Linked DNA regions of Aquitalea magnusonii. The protein of the gene in region 3 interacts with the protein of the main gene of each other region in a pairwise test. Links are inferred from orthologs where the notes say so. Each region holds a gene or a part of one and is shown on either strand. Other genes may lie near its edges.

Region 1 (6,988 bases), 200 kb from region 3 along the record:
CGGCGGCAGCCTGCTGCCGCTGGGTGGACAGAACCTGATCGAGCCCGCCAGCCTCGGCCTGCCGGTCTTGTTTGGCCCGTCCATGTTCAATTTTGCCCAGGCCAGTGAATTGGCGCTGCAGGCAGGCGCTGCCTGGCAAGTGGCGGATGCCGCCGCGCTGGTGCAGCAGGTACTTGAGCTATTGCAGGACGACGCCCGTCGCCAGCAGATGCACCGCGCCGCGCTGGCGTTTACCGCGGCGCATCGTGGTGCCAGCCAGCGCATTGTGCAGTTACTGCAGGCGCATCTGCCTGACTGATACAGCGGCCCGACCATGGGCCGCTGTTGCCTGCCCGCCACGCCGGGCCAGCCATTTCCTGTCCTGCATCAATTATTCCAATATCTTGCTTTGCTGTTTTTATACACGCGTATAAATTGGCAGCATGAAGCCCGACACCAATCCTCACCCCACCCGCCTCCTGTTGCTGCAACATGGCTTGCAGCACTTGCGCCAGCATGGTCTGCGCCAGTTGACCGTACGGGGTATCTGCCAGCAGGCCGGGGTGAATCCCGGTGGTTTTGTCTACCACTTTGGCAACCGCCAACAATTTGTCAGCACCCTGCTGGAGTTGTGGTACGCGCCCTTGTACCAGCAATTGCAGGACAGCCTGCAGCAGCAGGGCGAACCCTTAAGCCGCCTGTCGGCCATGCTGCTGCAACTGGTGGCGTTTGCTAAAGCCGAGGGCGGGGTGATCAGCCAGTTGCTGCTGGATGCCGGCGCGGGCGAGGTGGCGGCGGTGGAATTCATCCGCAATCTGGCACCGCGTCATCCGCAGTTGTTATTGCAATGCCTGAGCGAGGCGCAACAGGCCGGCCAGCTATGTCAGGCTCCGCCCTTGCACCAACTGATGTTTCTGATGTCGGCACTGGGCTTCCCGGTGCTATTGCAGCAGCTAAGCAGCGGCAAGCACATCCTGCCCACGCTGCTGGAGCAGGGTTTGGCCAGCTATGCGCTGGAACCGGAACATTTGCAGCAAAGATTGCACTGGGCGCTCAAGGGCCTCAGTGCCAGGGAGCTGGCGCAATGAACAAGAAACGCATGGTGGCGGGACTGCTGGTGTTGGGGCTGCTGGCCGCAGGCATCTGGCACTGGCAGCAGGGCAAGGATGGTGCTGAGCTGGTGCTGTCCGGCAATGTGGATATCCGCGAGGTGAATTTGTCCTTCCGCGTGGGTGGCCGCCTGCAGCAAGTGCTGGTGGACGAAGGTGCAACGGTGAAGGCGGGGCAGATACTGGCTCGGCTGGACGATGCCCCGCAACGCAATGCCGTGGCCGATGCCGAAGCGGCGCTGTTGGCGCTCAAGGCCCGGCAGTCGCTGATGCACCAGGGGTATCGGGCGGAAGATGTGGCACAGGCCCGTGCCACGCTGGATGCCCGCCAGGCCGTGCTGACCGATGCCAATGCCGCCTGGCAACGGCAACAGGAACTGGCCGGCAGCGGTGCCGCGGCGGTCAAGGCGCTGGATGCCGCCCGCTCTGCCCGTGAGCAGGCGCAAGCGCAGTATCAGGCCGCGCAACAGCAATACCAGGCACTGAGCAAGGGCTACCGGCCGCAGGAAGTGGCCGAAGTGGACGCCAATGTGAAACGGGCCGAAGCCCAGCTGGCCAGCGCCCGGTTGCAACTGGCCGATACCGTGCTGAGCGCACCGTCGGACGGCATCATCCTCACCCGCGTGCTGGAACCGGGCAGCATGCTGGCAGCCGGTGCCAGCACCTTGACCCTGTCGCTCACCCGGCCGGTGTGGGTGCGGGCCTATGTGGCTGAAACCCAGTTGGGCCAGACCCAGCCGGGTCGCAAGGTATGGGTTTATCGCGACGGGCGCAGCCAGCCCTATGCCGCCGTAGTGGGCTTTGTCTCGCCCACGGCGGAGTTCACCCCCAAGAATGTGGAAACCGCCGACCTGCGCACCGCCCAGGTTTACCGCCTGCGCGTCATCATCTCCCAGCCGGATGCCGCCTTGCGCCAGGGCATGCCGGTGACGGTGAAGCTGGCCCAGCCATGAATACGGCAGACAGCGACATCGCCATCCGCCTGCGCAGCCTGAGCCATGCCTTTGCCGGCCGCCCGGCCCTGCATGCGCTGGATGCCGACATCCGTCGCGGCATCATCACCGGCCTGGTGGGGCCGGATGGTGCCGGCAAGACCACCCTGTTGCGGCTGATGGCCGGCCTGCTCAAGCCTGACAGCGGCAGCTTGCAGGTGGAAGGGCTGGACCCGGTGACAGCTGGTGACGCACTGCGTACACAACTGGGCTATATGCCGCAAAAATTCGGCCTGTACGAAGACCTTACCGTGCTGGAAAACCTTACCCTGTATGCCGATTTGCGCGGGGTGACCGGCGCGGCGCGGGAGGAAAGTTTTCAGCGCCTGCTGGCGTTTACCGATCTGGCACGCTTTACCGACCGGCTGGCCGGCAAGCTGTCCGGCGGCATGAAACAGAAACTGGGCCTGGCCTGCACCCTGCTGGGTTCGCCGCGCATCCTGCTGCTGGACGAACCCTGTGTCGGGGTGGACCCCATCTCGCGCCGCGAGCTGTGGCGCATGGTCAGCAGTCTGGCCGATGGTGGCATGGCGGTGCTGTGGAGTACCTCGTATCTGGATGAGGCCGAGCTGTGCGGCGAAGTATTGCTGATGCACGAAGGCCGCCTGCAATACAGCGGCAGCCCGCAGGCGCTGATGGACAGCATGCAGGGCCGCAGCCTGCTGTTGCAGGGCATTGCCGGCAACCGTCGTCAGGTATTGCGCCGCGCACTGCGTTGCCCGCAGGTGATAGACGGTGCGCTGCAAGGCCATGCGGTGCGGCTGGTGCTGCGCACGGCAGGCGAGCTGCCGGATCTCTCTAGCCTGCAAGCCGGGCCGGATGCCAGCTTGCAGGCGGTCAAGCCACGGCTGGAAGATGCCTTCATCGATTTGCTGGGTGGCGGGCCGGGTGGCGATTCACCACTGACCGAACACATGCCGCCAGCGCGGCTGCCGGACGGGGTGGATGCCGACGCCGTCATCGTGGCGGAACAGCTCACCCGCCGTTTTGGTGATTTTGTCGCTACCGACCATGTGGATTTCCGCATCCGCCGTGGCGAAATCTTTGGTCTGCTCGGCCCCAATGGCGCGGGCAAATCCACCACCTTCAAGATGATGTGCGGCCTATTGCCGGTAAGCAGCGGCGCGGCACGGGTGATGGGGCTGGACCTGAAAAAATCCGCCAGCCAGGCGCGGCAGCAAATCGGTTACATGGCGCAGAAATTCGCCCTGTACAGCAACCTCAGCGTGGCGCAGAACCTCGAGTTTTTCTCCGGCATCTACGGCCTGTCCGGTGCCCGCCAGCGTGCGGCAGTAACCGACATGGTGCGGGTATTTGCCTTGCAGCCTTTCCTGGCCATGAATGCCGGGGAACTGCCGCTGGGTTTCAAGCAACGGCTGGCGCTGGCCTGCGCGCTGATGCATCAGCCGCCCTTGCTGTTTCTGGACGAACCGACGTCGGGGGTGGACCCGGTCAGCCGCCGCGAATTCTGGAGCCATATCAACAGCCTGGTGGACAAGGGCGTCACGGTGATGGTGACCACCCACTTCATGGACGAAGCCGAATATTGCGACCGCATCGGCCTGGTGTACCGCGGCCGCATGATTGCCAGCGGCACGCCGGATGAACTCAAGGCCATGGTGGCCAGCCCGGCCCTGCCCGACCCCGGCATGGAAGACGCCTTCATCGCACTGGTGGAGCGTGATGACCGCTTGCGGGAGGCCACATGAGCATCAGCCTGCGTCGCCTTGCTGCGCTGTGCCGCAAGGAAAGTTACCAGATCGTGCGCGACCCCAGCAGCATCCTGATTGCCTTCGTGCTGCCGGTGTTGCTGCTGTTCATCTACGGCTACGGCATCAATCTGGATGCCAACCGGGTGCGTCTGGGCATCGTGCAGCAGGATGGTGGCGCAGAAGCCAGCCGCCTGGTACAAACGCTGCAAGCCTCGCCCTATATCGCCGCCAGCCTGTCTACTTCCGAATCCTTCATGCGTCAGCAATTGCAGCTGGGTGAAGTGCGCGGGGTGGTGATCCTGCGCAGCGATTTTTCCGCCAGGGTCAGGCAGGGTCAGGGCGCTGCCGCCATCCAGTTGCTCACCGACGGGGCCGAACCCAATACCGCCAATTTTGTTGCCAGCTATGTGCAAGGGGTATTCCAGCTATGGCTGAACCAGCGCCACAGCGGCCCGCCGCCAGCGGCCACGCTGACCTTGCAGCCGCGTTACTGGTTCAACCCCACCACGGTGAGCCGCAACTATCTGGTGCCCGGCTCCATCTCGGTCATCATGACCATCATCGGTGCGCTGCTCACCTCGCTGGTGGTGGCGCGCGAGTGGGAACGCGGCACCATGGAGGCGCTGCTGTCCACCCCGGTGACGCGGGCCGAGCTGCTGCTGTCCAAGATCATCCCCTACTACCTGCTGGGCATGGCCGCCATGAGCATGTGCGTGCTGGTGGCCACGCTGGTGATGGGCGTGCCGCTGCGCGGTTCGCTGTGGGTGCTGTTTGTGGTTACCAGCCTGTTTCTGGGCAGTGCGCTGGGGCTGGGCCTGTTGCTGTCCACCACCACGCGTAACCAGTTCATTGCCGCGCAGTTTGCGCTGACCGCGGCTTTCCTGCCCGCCATCATGCTGTCCGGCTTTGTTTTTGAAATCCGTAGCATGCCGCTGGCGGTACAGGCGGTGACTTACCTGATTCCGGCGCGCTATTTTGTCAGCGCCTTGCAGACACTGTTCCAGGCTGGCGAAATCTGGCCGGTATTGCTGATCAACCTGCTGTTTCTGCTGCTGTCCGCCGCCTTCTGGCTGGGGCTGACCGCCTGGCGGACACCGCGCCGACTGGATGGCAACTGAGATGTGGCAACGTCTGCTCACCCTCATCCGCAAGGAAATGCAGGCGCTGCTGCGCAGCCCGCAAAGCCGCCGCCTGCTGATTGCCCCGGTGCTGCTGCAACTGCTGCTGTTTCCGTTTGCCGCCACGCTGGAAGTGAAAAACAGCACGCTGGCGGTGTTCAATCAGGATGGCGGTGCCGCATCCATCGAGCTGGTGCAGCGGCTGGCCGCTACCCAGGCCTTTCCGCAAGTGCTGATGCTGCACAGCCAGCAAGACATGCAGCAGGTGATAGACCGCCAGCAGGCCTTGCTGGCCATCAGCCTGCCGCAGGATTTCTCGCGCCGCCTGGCCAGCGGCCAGGGGGTGACGGCGCAGGCCATCATTGACGGGCGGCGCAGCAATAGCGCGCAGATTGCCTATGGCTACGCGCTGCAAGTGGTGCAGCAATATGCCGCCGAGCGCAACCGGCAAGCCGCACCGGCGCGGCTGCTGGTGCAGAACCTGTACAACCCCAATCTGGAATACCGCTGGTTCGTGCTGCCCAGTCTGGTGGCCATCATCACCACCATCGGCTGCCTGATGGTGACCGCGCTGTCACTGGCGCGCGAGCGCGAGGAAGGCACCTTCGAGCAACTGCTGGTGTCGCCGCTGACCCCGGCCTACATCATGGCCGGCAAGGCGCTGCCCGGCATGCTGGTGGCCCTGGTGCAGGGCTGCATCATTGCCGCGGCCGCGGTATGGGTGTACCAGGTGCCGTTCAGCGGCACGGTGTGGCTGCTGCTGGTTTCCATGCTGTGCTACGGGCTGTCGCTGGTGGGTTTCGGCCTGCTGATTTCCGCCCTCAGCAGCAATCAGCAACAGGCTTTTCTGGGCTCGTTTGCCTTCATGTCGCCCGCAGTGATTTTGTCCGGCTACATGGCCCCGGTGGAAAACATGCCGCTGCCACTGCGCATGGTCAGCGCGGTGGACCCGCTCACCCACTTCATCGTCATCGTCAAGGGCATCTTCCTGAAGGGTTATGGCCTGGACCAAGCCTGGCCGCACCTGTGGCCGCTGCTGGCCATTGCCGCCGGTACCCTGTTGCTGGCCTACCGGATGTTCCTGCAGAGGAGTCACTGATGTCACACCGTATCCTCTTCCCTTTGCTCTGCCCCCTGCTGGCGCTCACCGCCTGCGCCGTCGGCCCGGATTACCACGCGCCGCAAACCACCTTGCCGGCGCACTACCAGCATCAGGCAGGCAGCAGCCAGCCGCAGTTGCAACGCTGGTGGACGGTGTTTGATGACGCCGCGCTCAGCCAGTTGGTGGAGCAGGCCTTGCAGTCCAGCCCGGATCTGGCCCAGGCCGATGCCCGCGTGCGCCAGGCACGGGCCAGTCTGGGTGTGGTGGACAGTGCGCTGTGGCCACAGCTGAATGCCGGTGCGCGCAGCGGGCGCGACCAGTTCAGCCGCAATAGCGAAAACTTTGCCAACATCCCGCTGGCCAATCCCAAAACCGGTTTCAATGATTACCGGCTGGGGCTGGATGCCAGTTGGGAAATCGACCTGTTCGGCCATACCGCGCGCAGCCGCGAAGCTGCCAGCGCACGGCTGGACAGCGTGCAGGAACAGCAGGCCGATGTGGCGCTGCGGGTGGCGGCGGAGGTGGCGCGCAATGTGATTGATTACCGTGGCTGGGTGGCACGTCAGCACAATCTGCAAGCCCAGTTGGCGGCCGCGCGGGAAAACCTGCGCTTGATTACGCTGCAACGTCAGGCCGGTGAGATATCCGACAGCGAACTGAACCAGGCAGCCAGCAATGTGGCCAGCCTGCAAGCAGCGCTGCCAGCCCTGCAAACCGCCCAAGGTGCCGCCGTGGCGGCCCTCAGCGTATTGCTGGACCAAACCCAGGCCCAGTTGCTGGCCACGCTGGCAGCGGAACGGCCCATCCCTGCCACGCTCACGCAGGCACCGGTGGGCATGCCGGCTGACTTGTTGCGGCGGCGGGCGGATATCCGTCAGGCTGAGCGCGAACTGGCGGCGGCCACTGCCGATATCGGCGTGGCGGTGGCCGAGCAATACCCGCGGCTGGTGCTGGTGGGTAGTGGTGGCTGGGATTC
Region 2 (6,809 bases), 3.4 Mb from region 3 along the record:
ATAGACAGCCAGTCGTTTTCCCACGCAAACGATGCCGCAAAACGGCATCGTTTTTTCATGCCCGCCGTTCATCCTGCAAGACTGCTTATAACTGTCTATAGTGCTTGAACAAGCACGCCAAACGTCGGTGCCTGTCCAAGCCAGGCGCCGCCTAGCAGGAGACCATCATGAGCAGCATATTGACTGGCGGCTGCCTGTGCGGCGCGGTGCGCTATCGCATACATGGCCAGCCCTTTCATGTCACGCACTGCCATTGCATCAGTTGCCGCAAGGCTAGCGGGGCGGCGTTTCTGACCTGGTTTACCGTACGGCTGATTGAGCTGGAGTGGCTGAGTGAAAAGCCGGTTTACTACCACTCATCCGCAGCGGTGCAACGTGGCTTTTGTCCACACTGTGGCGCCACCCTTAGCTATCAGCATGAGTCCGACCCGGACGATATCGACATCACCGCCGCCACGCTGGATGCGCCGGAGCAACTGGCACCGGAATCCCACATCTGGTGGCAGGAGCATCTTGGCTGGGGGGAACCGGCCGAGCAGGCCGCCCTGCCGGTTCATGCCCGCAACCACGATGGTGTGTGAGTGCCTGTTTAAAGCAGGGCCTCGGCGGCGACGATCACGCCGTCTTCATCGGCATACAGCCAGTCACCCGGTGTAAAGGTGACGCCGCCAAAAGTCACCGGCAGATCGCGCTGACCTTCGCCGCGCTTCACCGACTTCAGCGGGTGGGTATTGAGTGCGCGGATGCCCAAGGGCAGTTGGTTGAGTGCCACCGAATCGCGGATGCAGCCATAAATCACCACCCCTTCCCAGTGATTGGCCACCGCCAGCTCGCCAATCTGGTCGCCCAGCAGCGCGCAGCGCAGCGAACCGCCGCCATCCACCACCAGCACCTTGCCATGGCCATCCTGGGCCAGGGTTTCGCGCACCAGGGTGTTGTCCTCAAACAGCTTGAGGGTGACGATTTGTCCGGCAAAGCGGGCATGGTTGCCATAGCACTGGAACATGGGCTCGACCACACGTACCCGGCCTTCATTGGCATCGCACAAATCGGTTGTCAGAAAACTCATTTTCTCTCCTTTGCTGTTGCTGGTTTATTGGATGTCGGCAGCCATGAAAAAGCCGCCCTGGGGCGGCTTTGGCTTGTTGACAATACCCATCTCGCTTTCAGACAGGAAAGCGAGGCACCCTTCTTCAATTGGCAAGGCAAGGGCGGGGGGATTGGGAATAAACGGTAAGGCTGCCAACGCAATCACTTCCTCGAAAGGCCCGGCAAAGCCGGGTCCGGTGGAGATTCGTCAAATGATGATGTTAGCAGCCTGAAGCCGCCTTGCGGCGGCTTGTCGGCATGCTCAATCGAGGCGAAGCGGCACGAACAGCGTGCTGTCCTGACGTCGCACCAGCAAGGCTATCTTGCCATGTGCGCTGGACAGCGCCTTCTCGAAACTCTTCACCGAGGTGATTTCATTCTGGTTCAGCCCCATGATCACGTCGCCATGTTGCAGGCCGGAGCGTGCCGCCGCACCTTGCGCCTTCTGTACCAGCAGGCCGCCATTGAGGCCCAGCTCGGTACGCTGGCGTGCGGTCAGCTCGGTGACGGTCAGCCCCAGTTTGCCAAACTGGAAATTCTGCGGAGCGGCTTCGTCCTGCTGCTTGGCCTGGGGGCTGACTTCCGGTGCCAGTTCGCCCAGCGTGGCCTGGATGGTTTTCTCTTCCCCCTTGCGCCACACCGACAGTTTTACCTTGGCACCCGGCTGCAAGGAACCCACCATCATCGGCAAGTCCTTGGAGCTTTCGATGCTGCGGTCATCCAGCTTGAGGATGATATCCCCGGTCTGCAGGCCGGCTTTGCCGGCTGGGCCTTGCGGGTCCACCCGCACCACCAGCGCACCGCTGGGGCGGGGCAGGCCGAATGACTGCGCCAGCTCCTGCGACACTTCCTGGATATTGATGCCCAACTGGCCACGGCTGACCTTGCCCTTGGCCTTGATCTGTTCGGCCACATTCATCGCCAGGTCAATCGGGATGGCAAAGGAAATGCCCATGAAGCCGCCGGAGCGGCTGTAGATCTGCGAGTTGATACCCACCACTTCACCGCGCAGGTTGAACAGCGGGCCGCCGGAGTTGCCGGGGTTGATGGCCACGTCGGTCTGGATGAAGGGAACATAGTTTTCATCCGGCAGGCTGCGGCCCTTGGCCGACACAATGCCGGCGGTAACGGTATTGTCAAAGCCGAAGGGTGCGCCGATGGCAGCCACCCATTCACCCACCTTGAGCTGTGCCGGGCTGCCTACCTTGACTACCGGCAGGCTGGAGGCATCCACCTTCAGCAGGGCAACATCGGTGCGCTTGTCCAGGCCCACCAGACGGGCTTTCAGCTCGCGCTTGTCGGTCAGCATCACCTTGATCTGGCTGCCACCGCTCACCACGTGGGCATTGGTCATGATGTAGCCATCATCGCTGATGATGAAGCCGGAGCCATAGGACACGCTTTCTTCCGGTGTCTGCTCCTGCTGATTGGGCTGGTTGGGGATGAAGCGCTTGAAAAAGTCGAACAGCGGGTCGTCTTCCGGTACCGGGAAGGGCATTTCACTTTGCTGTGGTACCGCCTCGGTGCGGTTGGCCTGAATGTTTACCACGGCCGGGCCGTCCCGTTCGACCAGTTGGGTAAAGTCGGGCAGCAACATGGCGACACGCCCATCCGACTGGGCAGGCACAGCTACCGGGGCCGGCTGGCTCTGCTTGTGGAACAGGCTTTCGATCTTGTCGCAACCCGAGAGCAACGACGCTGCCAGAAGGGCGCCGAGAATGGGGCGAAGATACGGAGTCACAGAATTATCCTTTCGGGGAAGCTTTCAGACCGATATAGGGACGATCCACTGTATTTCCAGGGAACTACCGCCGGTTAACTACGACCGCAATGCTGCAATCATACCGTTTTTGCCGGGTATTCACACAGATCGGCGATCACGCAGCGATGACACTCCGGCTTGCGTGCCTTGCATACGTAGCGGCCATGCAGGATCAGCCAGTGGTGGGCATCCACCTTGAATTCTGCCGGAACGTAACGCAGCAGTTTGTCTTCTACCTCGCGTACATCCTTGCCTGGTGCCAGCCTGGTGCGGTTGGATACCCGGAAGATATGGGTATCCACCGCAATGGTGGGGTGACCAAAGGCCGTATTCAGCACCACATTGGCGGTTTTGCGCCCGACACCGGGCAGGGCCTCCAGCGCCGCGCGGTCATCCGGGACCTCGCCGCCATGTTTTTCCAATAACAGACGACAGGTGGCTATCACGTTTTTGGCCTTGGTGCGGAACAGGCCGATGGTCTTGATGTAATCGGCCAGGCTCTCCTCACCCAATGCCAACATGGCAGCCGGGGTATTGGCGACGGCATATAGCGGTCGGGTGGCCTTGTTGACGCTGACGTCAGTGGCCTGGGCCGATAGCAGCACGGCAATCAGCAGTTCGAATGGTGTGCGGTATTCCAGTTCCGTGGCGGGCTTGGGCGTGTGTTCGCGCAGGCGGCGGAAGATTTCGTAACGCTTGGTGGCATTCATGGTGGCTTGGCCTGAAACAGGTTTGGTACGCGGGCTGTCCGGCTAAGGTTGGGACAGCCCGGCTATTGTAGCGCAGCCCGCTGCGGGAGCGGGCTGGTTGCGGTTTTTACGTGCGGGTGGGCGGCAACAGCAGCAGCTTGTCCAGCAGTGGGGCGCAGGCACTGAGCAAGAGGCTGGCCGCCAGCGCGCCAGCGATATCCACCCGGCTGGCGGACAGGCTAAGTGCCAGGCATGACAAGCCCATGGCCACGCCATGCAGCCAGCGGCCTTTTGGCGTAAGCGGGATGCTGTTGCTGTCGCTGATGACCCAGCCAGCCAGCAGCCACCATGCCGGTTGCAGCAGCAGGCTGGCATGGGGCAGCGGCAGGCTGGCCAGCAACACCAGTCCAAAGCCGGCAGGGGCCTGCCAGGCAAGCAGATGGCGCCAGCCCAGCCAGCAGATGCCCAGCAGCAAGGCCAGGGACAGTGGCAGATTGTCAGCGGGGGCTGCCAGCGGCAGCCATGGGGCCAGCAAGATCAGGCTGACGCTCACTGGATGGAAGGGGCCGTGTGCGCTGCCGCCAAACAACTGACGCAGCAGGATGGCGGCGCTGCAGGCTGCCGCCAGTGCCAGCGGGGCGGTGTTGAGCGGCAGCAGCAGGGTAAGCAATACCGCGCTGAGCAGACATGCCGGTTGTTGCCAGGCCAGCGTGATGGGCTGTTTGCGCAGATACAGACAGGCCATTTCGCCCAGCAGGCTGCAAAACAGTGCCAGCAGAAGAGTAGATAGTGCTGCCGCTCCTTGCTGTGCCAGCAAAACCAGGATGCCCGGCAGTAGCGCCAGCAGCGACTGTCGCTGTCTGCTGGCCAGTGTCGGAGCAAGACGTATGGTGGTGGAGATCATGTGTTTTCCGCTCCCTTGGCCTGATCCGGCTTCGATGCAGCTTCTTGCCCCGCAGCCGCCTGCGCGGCTTTTTGTGCGGCAGCACGCTGCATCGCGGCCTGGATCAGCGCCTGCTTGTCGCCATCCATGCTGCTGGGTGTGGCGGCGGTCTGCGCGGCTTTTTGTGCGGCGGCACGCTGCATCGCGGCCTGGATCAGCGCCTGCTTGTCGCCATCCATGCTGCTGGGTGTGGCGGTGGTCTGCGCGGCTTTTTGTGCGGCAGCACGCTGCATCGCGGCCTGGATCAGCGCCTGCTTGTCGCCATCCATGCTGCTGGGTGTGGCGGCGGTCTGCGCGGCTTTTTGTGCGGCGGCACGCTGCATCGCGGCCTGGATCAGCGCCTGCTTGTCGCCATCCATGCTGCTGGGTGTGGCGGTGGTCTGCGCGGCTTTTTGTGCGGCAGCACGCTGCATCGCGGCCTGGATCAGCGCCTGCTTGTCGCCATCCATGCTGCTGGGTGTGGTGGAGGTCTGCGCGGCTTTTTGTGCGGCAGCACGCTGCATCGCGGCCTGGATCAGCGCCTGCTTGTCGCCATCCATGCTGCTGGGTGTGGTGGAGGTCTGCGCGGCTTTTTGTGCGGCAGCACGCTGCATCGCGGCCTGAATCAGCGCCTGCTTGTCATGGTCTGGCACGGCTGTCGGCTGGCTGTGCGCCACGCTGGCCGCTTTGGCTGCATCTTGCGCTGCCTTGCGTGCCGCGGCACGGGCCATGGCGGCATCGATGGCAGCCTGACGGCTGGCAGCTATGGCGGCGGCACGCTCATCTGGCTGCTGGAGATCGTCCTGAGCGGCAGACTGCTTGCTTTGGTGCCGGCTGTTGCGCTCGGCGGCGCGTGCCATGGCTGCTGCAATGGCGGCCTGTTTGTCGGCAAGCTCCGACGTGCTCTTGGCTGTCGGCTGTACTGTGCTGGCGGATTGTTCGCGTTTGGCTGCCTGTTCTGCCGCGCGTTCTGCCAGGCGCTGGGCTTTTTCCTGTTTGTCCCTCTCCAGGCGGAACTGGCGGAAGCGATGCCGCTGTCTTGCCCGCTCTGCCGCCTGTTGTTGTTGCTGTGCATGCTGCTGTTGCTGCGCACTGTGGCGAAACTGCTCCAGCAGCGGCAGTTGGCTGGGGCATACCGCATTGCACAGGCCGCACAGGCTGCAGTCCTGCAGGCCCCAGGTCTCAGCCTGTGTGCCGTCCTGCTGCGTGCAGTGCCAGTAGAGTTCCTGTGGTTGTAGCCGGCTGGGACAAATGCGTGCGCAGTCACCGCAGCGTATGCAGTCCTGTGCGTGGGCTGTTTCTGCGCTGGCCGGCTGCAGGCAGCGGCTGTGCCAGTGCAGGCCAAGGGTGTCGGCCAGCGGCGCTGGCAGCGCATAGGCGCGCAGCGCACCGCCATGCAGGATGCCGTAACGGGTACTCGCGCCGACCGAGGCCAGTACATGGCCTAGCGGCGTTCCCAGCAGTGCTTGCACCTGGCCATGTGTTGCCTGGCGGCTGTGGATGCTCACCAGGCGGCTGATGCAGGGCTGTCCATGCAGGATGGCCGCGCCGGCGGCGAGGACGCCATCTGCTGGCAGGCACAGGCTGTGGCTGGCTTCTGGCGGTCGGGCCAGCAGTTTGCATAGCGTGGCTTCATCTGCTGCGGGGTAAGGTGCGGTAATGGCTTCAAGCTGCCAGTCACGCCCGGCCATTGCCTGGCGCATGGCCTGGAGAGCAGCCTGTTGTTGCTGGTGAAGGGCAATGATGATGCGCGCTGGTTGCAATACCTCTTGCAGCAGCCCGATGGCGGCGACAAGGGCTGCGGCCTGTTGTTGCAGCAGTGTGCTGATGGCATCCAGGCCGGGCTCGTCTTCCACTGCATTGATGATCAGCAAGGGCAAGGCTTGCTGCTGTGCCGCCCATTCCAGCGCCAGCAAGGGACCGTGGTTGCCACTGACTCCCATGTCCTGCAGGCGCAGGGCCAGGTCCAGCCGGCTAAGCGTCGCGGTTGTGTCGGGGATGATGGGCAGTGCGGCATCCTGTCCGTCCACTTCCAGCAACAGGGTGTTGGCCAGCGGTGTGCCGGGCAGCGCCTGCGCTTGTTGCCGGATGGCAATGATGCGCCCGGATGTCGGTGCGTGCAGCGCAAGGCCATGGGTGCTGTCGGCAGCGGCCAGGCGCTGGTATTTACGCACCTGCTGGCCCACTTCCACGCAGGGGATGCTGTCTTGCAAGGCCAGCGCCAGTTGGCGCGGCAATGGCATGGTGTGCAGCGTCGGGCTGGGCTGATCGGCAGCGTGCTGGGGATGTTTGGTGCCAAGCAGCATGGAGAGCAGCCGCCTCATTGCCTGGCCTCGCGCTTGACGGC
Region 3 (7,218 bases):
TGATGCCGTTGGCAGCCAGATGGCTTACTTCGTCAATCACGGCTGCATTGTGCAGCAGGGCCTTGGACGGGATGCAGCCCACGTTCAGGCACACGCCACCCAGGGTGGAGTAACGCTCGACGATGACCACTTTCTGGCCCAGGTCGGCGGCGCGGAAGGCAGCGGAATAACCGCCAGGGCCACCGCCCAGTACCATCACGTCGCATTCGACATCGGCACCGCCCGCGTGGCTGGCGGCCACCGGGGCAGCCTGCGGAGCAAAACCGGCATCGGTGTGAGCAGAGGCCACACCGGTGGTTTCCAGCGGCTTGGCTTCTGCCGGGGCCGCGCTGGCGGCGGCAGCAGCTTCAACGATGACGATCACGTCACCTTCGCTCACCTTGCTGCCCACGGCCACTTTGACTTCCTTCACCACACCGGCAGATTCCGCCGGCACTTCCATGGTGGCCTTGTCGGTTTCCAGGGTGATGAGGCTGTCATCCTTGCTCACCACATCGCCCGGCTTCACAAAGACTTCGATCACGTCCACATTGCTGTGGCCGCCGATATCCGGGACTTTCAGTTCAATCAGATTGCTCATGGCTTTTGGGAGTGGGGAATGGCGAGTAGGGAGTTACTCCACCCGCCATCCACCACCCACTTCCTTTATCAGTTCGTTTTCCCGATGGGGAGCACCTGCCTGCAGCAAGCACGACTCCCCACTCCCTACTCACGATTTCAGAGGATCAGGCGACGCACGTCGGACAGCAGCTTGCCCAGATGCACGGTGAAGCGCGCGGCAGCCGCACCGTCGATCACGCGGTGATCGAAGGACAGCGACAGCGGGCACATCAGGCGCGGTGCGAATTCCTTGCCGTTCCATACCGGCTTGATCTGGCTCTTGCACACACCCAGGATGGCCACTTCCGGCGCATTCACGATCGGGGTGAAGCTGCTGCCACCGATACCACCCAGGCTGGAGATGGTGAAGGTGGCGCCTTGCATGTCGGTCGGCTTGAGCTTGCCTTCGCGGGCTTGCAGCGACAGCTCGGTCAGTTCCTTGGCGATCTGCTTGATGCCCTTCTGGTCGACGTTCTTGATGACCGGTACCACCAGGCCATTCGGCGTGTCGGCGGCAAAGCCGATGTGGTAATACTGCTTGAGCACCAGATTGTCGCCATCCAGCGAGCTGTTGAAGGTGGGGAATGCCTTCAGGGCTTCGGCAGCGGCCTTGATGATGAAGGCCAGCGGCGAAATCTTCAGGCCGGATTTTTCCCATTCCTTGCCGATGGTCTTGCGGAAGTCTTCCAGCTCGGTGATGTCGCACTCGTCGTTGAACGTGACGTGCGGGATCATCACCCAGTTGCGGCTGAGGTTGGCACCGGAAATCTTCTGGATGCGCGACAGCGGCTTGGTTTCGATCGGGCCGAACTTGGCGAAATCCACCTTCGGCCACGGCAGCAGGTCCAGACCCACACCGGAACCAGCAGCGGCGGCCGGGGCGGCAGCCACCGGGTTCTGCAGCACGCTCTTGACGAAGGCCTTCACGTCGGCGTCGATGATGCGACCCTTGCGGCCCGTACCCTTGACGCGGCCCAGGTCCACACCCAGTTCGCGGGCCAGACGGCGTACCGACGGACCGGCATGGGCCTTGGAGAAGCTGGCTTCGTTGATGGCGGGCAGGCTGGCGCTGGCGGCAACCGGTGCAGCAGCGGCAGGCGCAGCGGCGACAGGAGCCGGCGCAGCGGCAGCCGGGGCCGGGGCCGGTGCTGCGGCAGGAGCGACCACCGGAGCAGCGGCAGCAGCAACAGCGCCTTCCACCACCACGATCAGGTCGCCCTGGCTTACCTTGCTGCCAACGGCAACCTTGACTTCAACTACCTTGCCAGCGGCAGTGGCCGGTACTTCCATGGTGGCCTTGTCGGTTTCCAGCGTGATCAGCGAATCGTCCACGCTGATCACGTCGCCCACCTTGACCGATACTTCGATCACGTCCACACCGTTGTGGCCGCCGATATCCGGCACCACGATGTCGATGCGACCGCTGGCAGCCGGTGCGGCAGCCGGTGCGGCAGGCGCTGCAACCGGTGCAGCTGCCGGAGCGGCGGCAACCGGGGCCGGTGCAACAGCAGCTGCCACGGCGGCCGGAGCCGGCGCGGCAGCGCTGGCGCCGACTTCCAGGATGGCGATGACGTCGCCCTCGGAAATCTTGCCGCCAACAGCGACTTTCACTTCCTTGATGACACCGGCAGCTTCAGCCGGCACTTCCATGGTGGCCTTGTCGGTTTCCAGGGTGATCAGCGAGTCGTCCACCGCCACGGTCTGACCGGCGGTGATGAATACTTCGATGATGTCTACATTGCTGTGCCCACCGATGTCGGGCACTTTCAGTTCGATCAGATTGCTCATATGTGTTGGGAGTGGGGAGTGGCGAGTGGGGAGTCCCCACGCCGCGCACTGTCCACTCACTACTCCATGAATTCGTTGGCCTGACTGAGCGGGGCCGGGCATCCACTCCCTACTCCCCACTCCCGTACTCCCGCTGGCTTACGCTTTCCAGCTAGGCAGCTTGTCGGTCTTGATGCCGTACTTGGCAATCGCTTCAGCCACCTTGGCAGCTTCGATCTTGCCTTCGCGGGCCAGGGCGGACAGGGCAGCCACGGCGACGTAGTGACGGTCCACTTCGAAGAACTCGCGCAGCTTGGCGCGGCTGTCGGAGCGGCCGAAACCGTCGGTGCCCAGTACCACGTAGCGACCCGGTACGTATTCGCGAATCTGGTCGGCGTAGTTGCGGATGTAGTCGGTAGCGGCGATCACCGGACCGCTGCGGCCTTCCAGTTGCTGCTCGACAAAGGACTTGCGGGCAGCTTCGGTCGGGTGCAGCAGGTTGAAGCGGGAAGCTTCCATGCCGTCACGACGCAGCTCGTTGAAGGAAGTCACGCTCCAGATGTCGGACGCGATGCCGAAGTCGTTGCGCAGCAGGTCTGCCGCGGCAATCACTTCACGCAGGATGGTGCCGGAGCCCATCAGCTGTACCTTCACCTTGGCGTCGCCGCCGTCCTTCAGCAGGTACATGCCCTTGATGATGCCCTGCTCGGCGCCTTGCGGCATGGCCGGGTGGGTGTAGTTCTCGTTCATCAGGGTGATGTAATAGAACACGTCTTCCTGCTCGGCATACATGCGGCGCAGGCCATCTTGCAGGATGACTGCCAGCTCGTAAGCGAAGGTCGGGTCGTAGGACACGCAGTTCGGGATCAGGCCAGCCTGGATGTGGCTGTGACCGTCTTCGTGCTGCAGGCCTTCACCGTTCAGGGTGGTACGACCGGCAGTGCCACCCAGCATGAAGCCACGGGCGCGCATGTCGCCAGCCGCCCAGGCCAGGTCACCGATACGCTGGAAACCGAACATCGAGTAGTAGATGTAGAACGGAATCATCGGGATGCCGTGGTTGGCGTAGCTGGTCGCTGCGGCAATCCACGAAGACATCGCGCCCGGCTCGTTGATGCCTTCTTGCAGCATCTGGCCGTCTTTGGATTCCTTGTAGAACATCAGCTGGTCGGCATCCTGCGGTACGTAGTTCTGACCCTGGGTGGACCAGATGCCGTACTGGCGGAACATGCCTTCCATACCGAAGGTGCGGGATTCATCCGGCACGATCGGCACGATCTGCTTGCTGATGTTCTTGTCTTTCAGCAGGGTGCCCAGCATGCGCACGAAGGCCATGGTGGTGGAGAACTCGCGCTCACCCGAATCACCCAGCAGGCTGTCGAACACGTGCAGGCCCGGGATGGCCAGCGGGGCCTTCACCGGTTTGCGGGCCGGCAGGTAACCACCCAGCGCGGCGCGGCGTTCACGCATGTACTTCATTTCCGGGCTGTCATCAGCCGGCTTGTAGTACGGCACCTTCGGCAGGTCTTCGTCGGACACCGGAATACCGAAGCGGTCGCGGAATTTGCGCAGGCTTTCGATATCCATCTTCTTGGCCTGGTGGGCAATGTTCTGCGCTTCGCCGGACGAACCCATGCCATAACCCTTGATGGTCTTGGCCAGGATCACGGTCGGACGGCCATTGGCATTGTGGGTGGCTTCGTAGTACGCGGCGTAGACCTTGTGCGGATCGTGGCCGCCACGGTTCAGCGCCCAGATCTCGTCGTCGGACATATTGGCCACCATTTCGCGCAGCTCCGGGTACTTGCCGAAGAAGTGTTCGCGAACGTAGGCGCCGTCTTTGGATTTGAAGGTCTGGTAGTCGCCGTCCACGCATTCGTCCATGCGTTTCTTCAACAGGCCCTTGGTGTCCATGGCCAGCAGCGGATCCCAGCGGCTGCCCCAGATCACTTTCAGCACGTTCCAGCCGGAACCGCGGAAGTCGCCTTCCAGTTCCTGGATGATCTTGCCGTTGCCGCGTACCGGGCCGTCCAGGCGCTGCAGGTTGCAGTTGATGACGAAGATCAGGTTGTCCAGACCTTCGCGCGCGGCCAGGGCGATGGCACCCAGGGATTCCGGTTCGTCCATCTCGCCGTCACCGCAGAAGCACCATACCTTGCGACCCGGCGTGCGGGCCAGGCCACGGCTTTCCAGGTACTTGAGGAAGCGGGCCTGATAGATGGCCATCAGCGGGCCAAGACCCATGGATACGGTGGGGAACTGCCAGAAGTCGTCCATCAGCCACGGGTGCGGATAGGAGGACAGGCCGTTGCCGTCCACTTCCTGACGGAAGCTGTCCAGCTGTTCTTCGGTCAGGCGGCCTTCCAGGAAGGCGCGGGAATACACGCCCGGCGCAATGTGGCCCTGGAAGTACACCAGATCGCCATCCTGCTCGTCGTTCGGCGCGCGCCAGAAATGGTTGAAACCTACGTCATACAAGGTGGCGGAGGACTGGAAGGACGCAATGTGACCACCCAGCTCCAGGTTTTTCTTGCCGGCACGCAGAACCAGTGCAGCGGCATTCCAGCGGTTGATGGAGCGGATGCGGTGCTCCATCTCGTGATTACCGGGGGATTTCTGTTCTTTGCCCACCGGGATGGTGTTCTGGTACGCGGTAGTCGCGTCGAAAGGCAGGTAAGCGCCACGGCGGCGGGTGCGCTCAACCATGGTTTCCAGCAGGAAGTGTGCGCGCTCGGAACCTTCGGTATCCAGAACCGACTCCAGCGCTTCAGTCCACTCCTGGGTTTCCAGGGGATCGATATCGTCAGGGAAGGTTGCAGCCATATCTCATCCTCACATCGGGGTGACCGGGGCCTGGATCAGGTCCAGACCCGCTTTATTGTGTTACCGGATCGAAAACGAAAAAACGAACCGGACTCGTTAGGGACAGATTATAAACGATCACTTTCGCAATAAAAATGTTCATTTATGAAAATGCCCTCTGGTGTTGCGGAGTGTATAGTTTCAGGAGGCAACAGCGGAATAGGCAATTAGGGTTATCACTGAATATTTGCTCCATTTATCAGGATATTGCGCTGCATCATGTTGTTTTTTTGCGATACCGCCCCCTGCAAGGTCTACACCGGTTTATTTCCCCGAATCCTTCCTTTCCTCTTTCAGCAGTTTTTCAACTTCGCGCATGCGCGCCTCGATGGAGGAGCGCAGGTAGAAGTCGTCGCCCTTGGCCTGAGAGGCAAACTGATACTGTTCCAGCGCCGCTTCGTAACGTCGTTCAAAGTAGAAAGCGTTGCCCAGTGCGGCGTGGTAGCGCTGTGGCTCCCGATCCGCATACAGCCTGGCTTCACGGCGGTACAGCGCGGCATCATTCGGATAGCGGCCCTGCAACTGCCGCAGCAGGGCCAGTGCCGCCGTCCGGTTGCCGCTGTCTATAAGGACATCCAGCTCGGCGATTTGCAAGGGCTGGCTGTCCTTGAAGGCCTGCTGGCCACGCCGCAGACTGGCCAGTGCCGCGCCCCAGTCACCGGCTTCGCGCGCGATGGCGGCCTGCTGGCCAAACAACATGGGATCCGCCGGCAAGCGTGCTTCCGCCTTGCCCAGCGCGGTTCTGGCTGCGGCCAGTTGATGGCTGGCTAACTGCGCGCGCGACATGCCATACCACATTGCACCTTCATTGAGATACTGACCTTTATCCAGCATGGTCTGGTAGTAGCGCACCGCCTCATCCGGTGCCAGCACCATGGTGCGCAGCTTTTCCCGTACCAAGAGGTAGGCGGTACTGTCAGCTTTCATTTTTACCGGGTATTCCAGTGCGCGGTTCTGCGCTTCGCTGATACGTTGCGAGGTGACCGGGTGAGTGCGCAGAAAGGCATAGGCATTGTTGTCGCTGTAGCGGTTGGCACTCTCCAGCCGCTGGAAGAAGGCCGGCATGGCGCGCACATCGAAACCGGCTTGCGCCAGATATTGCATGCCGACACGGTCGGCTTCGCGTTCGAAATCGCGTGAAAACGACAACTGATTGGAAATCTGCAGGCCAAGTCCGGCCGACAAGGTACCGATGGATGCCTGGCTGCCGCCGGCACGGGAAGCCAGCACGGCAGCCAGCACCGTGCCCAGCAGTAACAGCGGACTGGTAGCCGAGCTGGCCGCTTGCATGCGGGCAATGTGGCGCTGGGTGATATGGGCGGTTTCATGCCCGACTACCGAGGCCAGTTCGCCCTCGCTCTGGGTGGCCACCACCAGGCCGCTGTTCACCCCCACATAGCCGCCGGGCATGGCGAAGGCGTTGATCTGCTTGTCGTTGACCACAAAGTAGCTCAGCTGCAGGCCGGGTACGCGTACGCTGGCCGACAGACGATGACCCAGGGTGTTGATGTAGTCATTGACTTCGGCATCATCCAGCACGTCGCCGTCATCACGCATGGCACGCATGAAATCGCGCCCGATTCGGGCCTCATCTGCTATCGAGAGCGTGCTATCGGAAATATCGCCCAGATCGGGCAGCGCAGGAAGGTCGGCATAGGCCAGCAGTGGTTGGCTCAGTGCCATGGCCAGCAGGCTGGCAAGCAAAGTCTTTTTCATCTTGGGTGTGAACAGGCAACGGCGATTTGGTTGCAAGCTGACCCTGTAAACCGGTCAGCATCCGGAATTGCCACAGCATAGTCCTGCCGTGGCATGCGGACCAGCACCCGGCCACACTTTCCTGCCACGCGCCAGCACTCAGATCTGATAATCCACCGGTCCGGCCAGATGTTCCCAGGCGGCCTGGGTGGAAAGATGCACCCTGCCGGCAAAGCAATCGGCCAGCCCCGCCCGCAACAGGATGTCCGCCACCGGCCCCTTGACCTCGGCCAG

What was found.
Region 1: the proteins of aceE (region 3) and DLM_RS19975 interact in binary tests that used the Escherichia coli proteins (3 or more experiments, as listed by UniProt). The link is inferred for Aquitalea magnusonii from one-to-one orthologs.
Region 2: the proteins of aceE (region 3) and nth interact in binary tests that used the Escherichia coli proteins (3 or more experiments, as listed by UniProt). The link is inferred for Aquitalea magnusonii from one-to-one orthologs.

What each region holds. Positions count from the first base shown.
Region 1 is NZ_AP018823.1:4,250,947-4,257,934, forward strand. Bases 1,414-4,413 are described here. They hold DLM_RS19975 (ATP-binding cassette domain-containing protein), read left to right. Parts: upstream 1,414-2,037; coding sequence 2,038-3,789; downstream 3,790-4,413. Other genes in these bases: hlyD (secretion protein HlyD), read left to right, coding at 1,414-2,041; DLM_RS19980 (ABC transporter permease), read left to right, coding at 3,786-4,413. Also shown: waaA (lipid IV(A) 3-deoxy-D-manno-octulosonic acid transferase), read left to right, coding at 1-298; DLM_RS19965 (TetR/AcrR family transcriptional regulator), read left to right, coding at 423-1,067; more of hlyD, read left to right, coding at 1,064-1,413; more of DLM_RS19980, read left to right, coding at 4,414-4,910; DLM_RS19985 (ABC transporter permease), read left to right, coding at 4,912-6,009; DLM_RS19990 (efflux transporter outer membrane subunit), read left to right, coding at 6,009-6,988. UniProt on the Escherichia coli protein: Part of the ABC transporter complex YbhFSR that could be involved in efflux of cefoperazone. Probably responsible for energy coupling to the transport system.
Region 2 is NZ_AP018823.1:671,975-678,783, forward strand. What follows is about bases 1,746-4,566. They hold nth (endonuclease III), read right to left. Parts: upstream 3,562-4,566; coding sequence 2,929-3,561; downstream 1,746-2,928. Other genes in these bases: DLM_RS03255 (DegQ family serine endoprotease), read right to left, coding at 1,746-2,830; DLM_RS03265 (RnfABCDGE type electron transport complex subunit D), read right to left, coding at 3,668-4,444; DLM_RS03275 (4Fe-4S dicluster domain-containing protein), read right to left, coding at 4,441-4,566. In the rest of the region: panD (aspartate 1-decarboxylase), read left to right, coding at 1-1; DLM_RS03245 (GFA family protein), read left to right, coding at 168-581; ribonuclease E activity regulator RraA, read right to left, coding at 590-1,069; more of DLM_RS03255, read right to left, coding at 1,352-1,745; more of DLM_RS03275, read right to left, coding at 4,567-6,786; electron transport complex subunit RsxB, read right to left, coding at 6,783-6,809. UniProt on the Escherichia coli protein: DNA repair enzyme that has both DNA N-glycosylase activity and AP-lyase activity. The DNA N-glycosylase activity releases various damaged pyrimidines from DNA by cleaving the N-glycosidic bond, leaving an AP (apurinic/apyrimidinic) site.
Region 3 is NZ_AP018823.1:4,050,149-4,057,366, forward strand. What follows is about bases 2,327-5,556. They hold aceE (pyruvate dehydrogenase (acetyl-transferring), homodimeric type), read right to left. Parts: upstream 5,191-5,556; coding sequence 2,527-5,190; downstream 2,327-2,526. Other genes in these bases: aceF (dihydrolipoyllysine-residue acetyltransferase), read right to left, coding at 2,327-2,388; DLM_RS18960 (M48 family metalloprotease), read right to left, coding at 5,494-5,556. Outside these bases: lpdA (dihydrolipoyl dehydrogenase), read right to left, coding at 1-580; more of aceF, read right to left, coding at 718-2,326; more of DLM_RS18960, read right to left, coding at 5,557-6,945; DLM_RS18965 (SulP family inorganic anion transporter), read right to left, coding at 7,084-7,218. UniProt on the Escherichia coli protein: Component of the pyruvate dehydrogenase (PDH) complex, that catalyzes the overall conversion of pyruvate to acetyl-CoA and CO(2).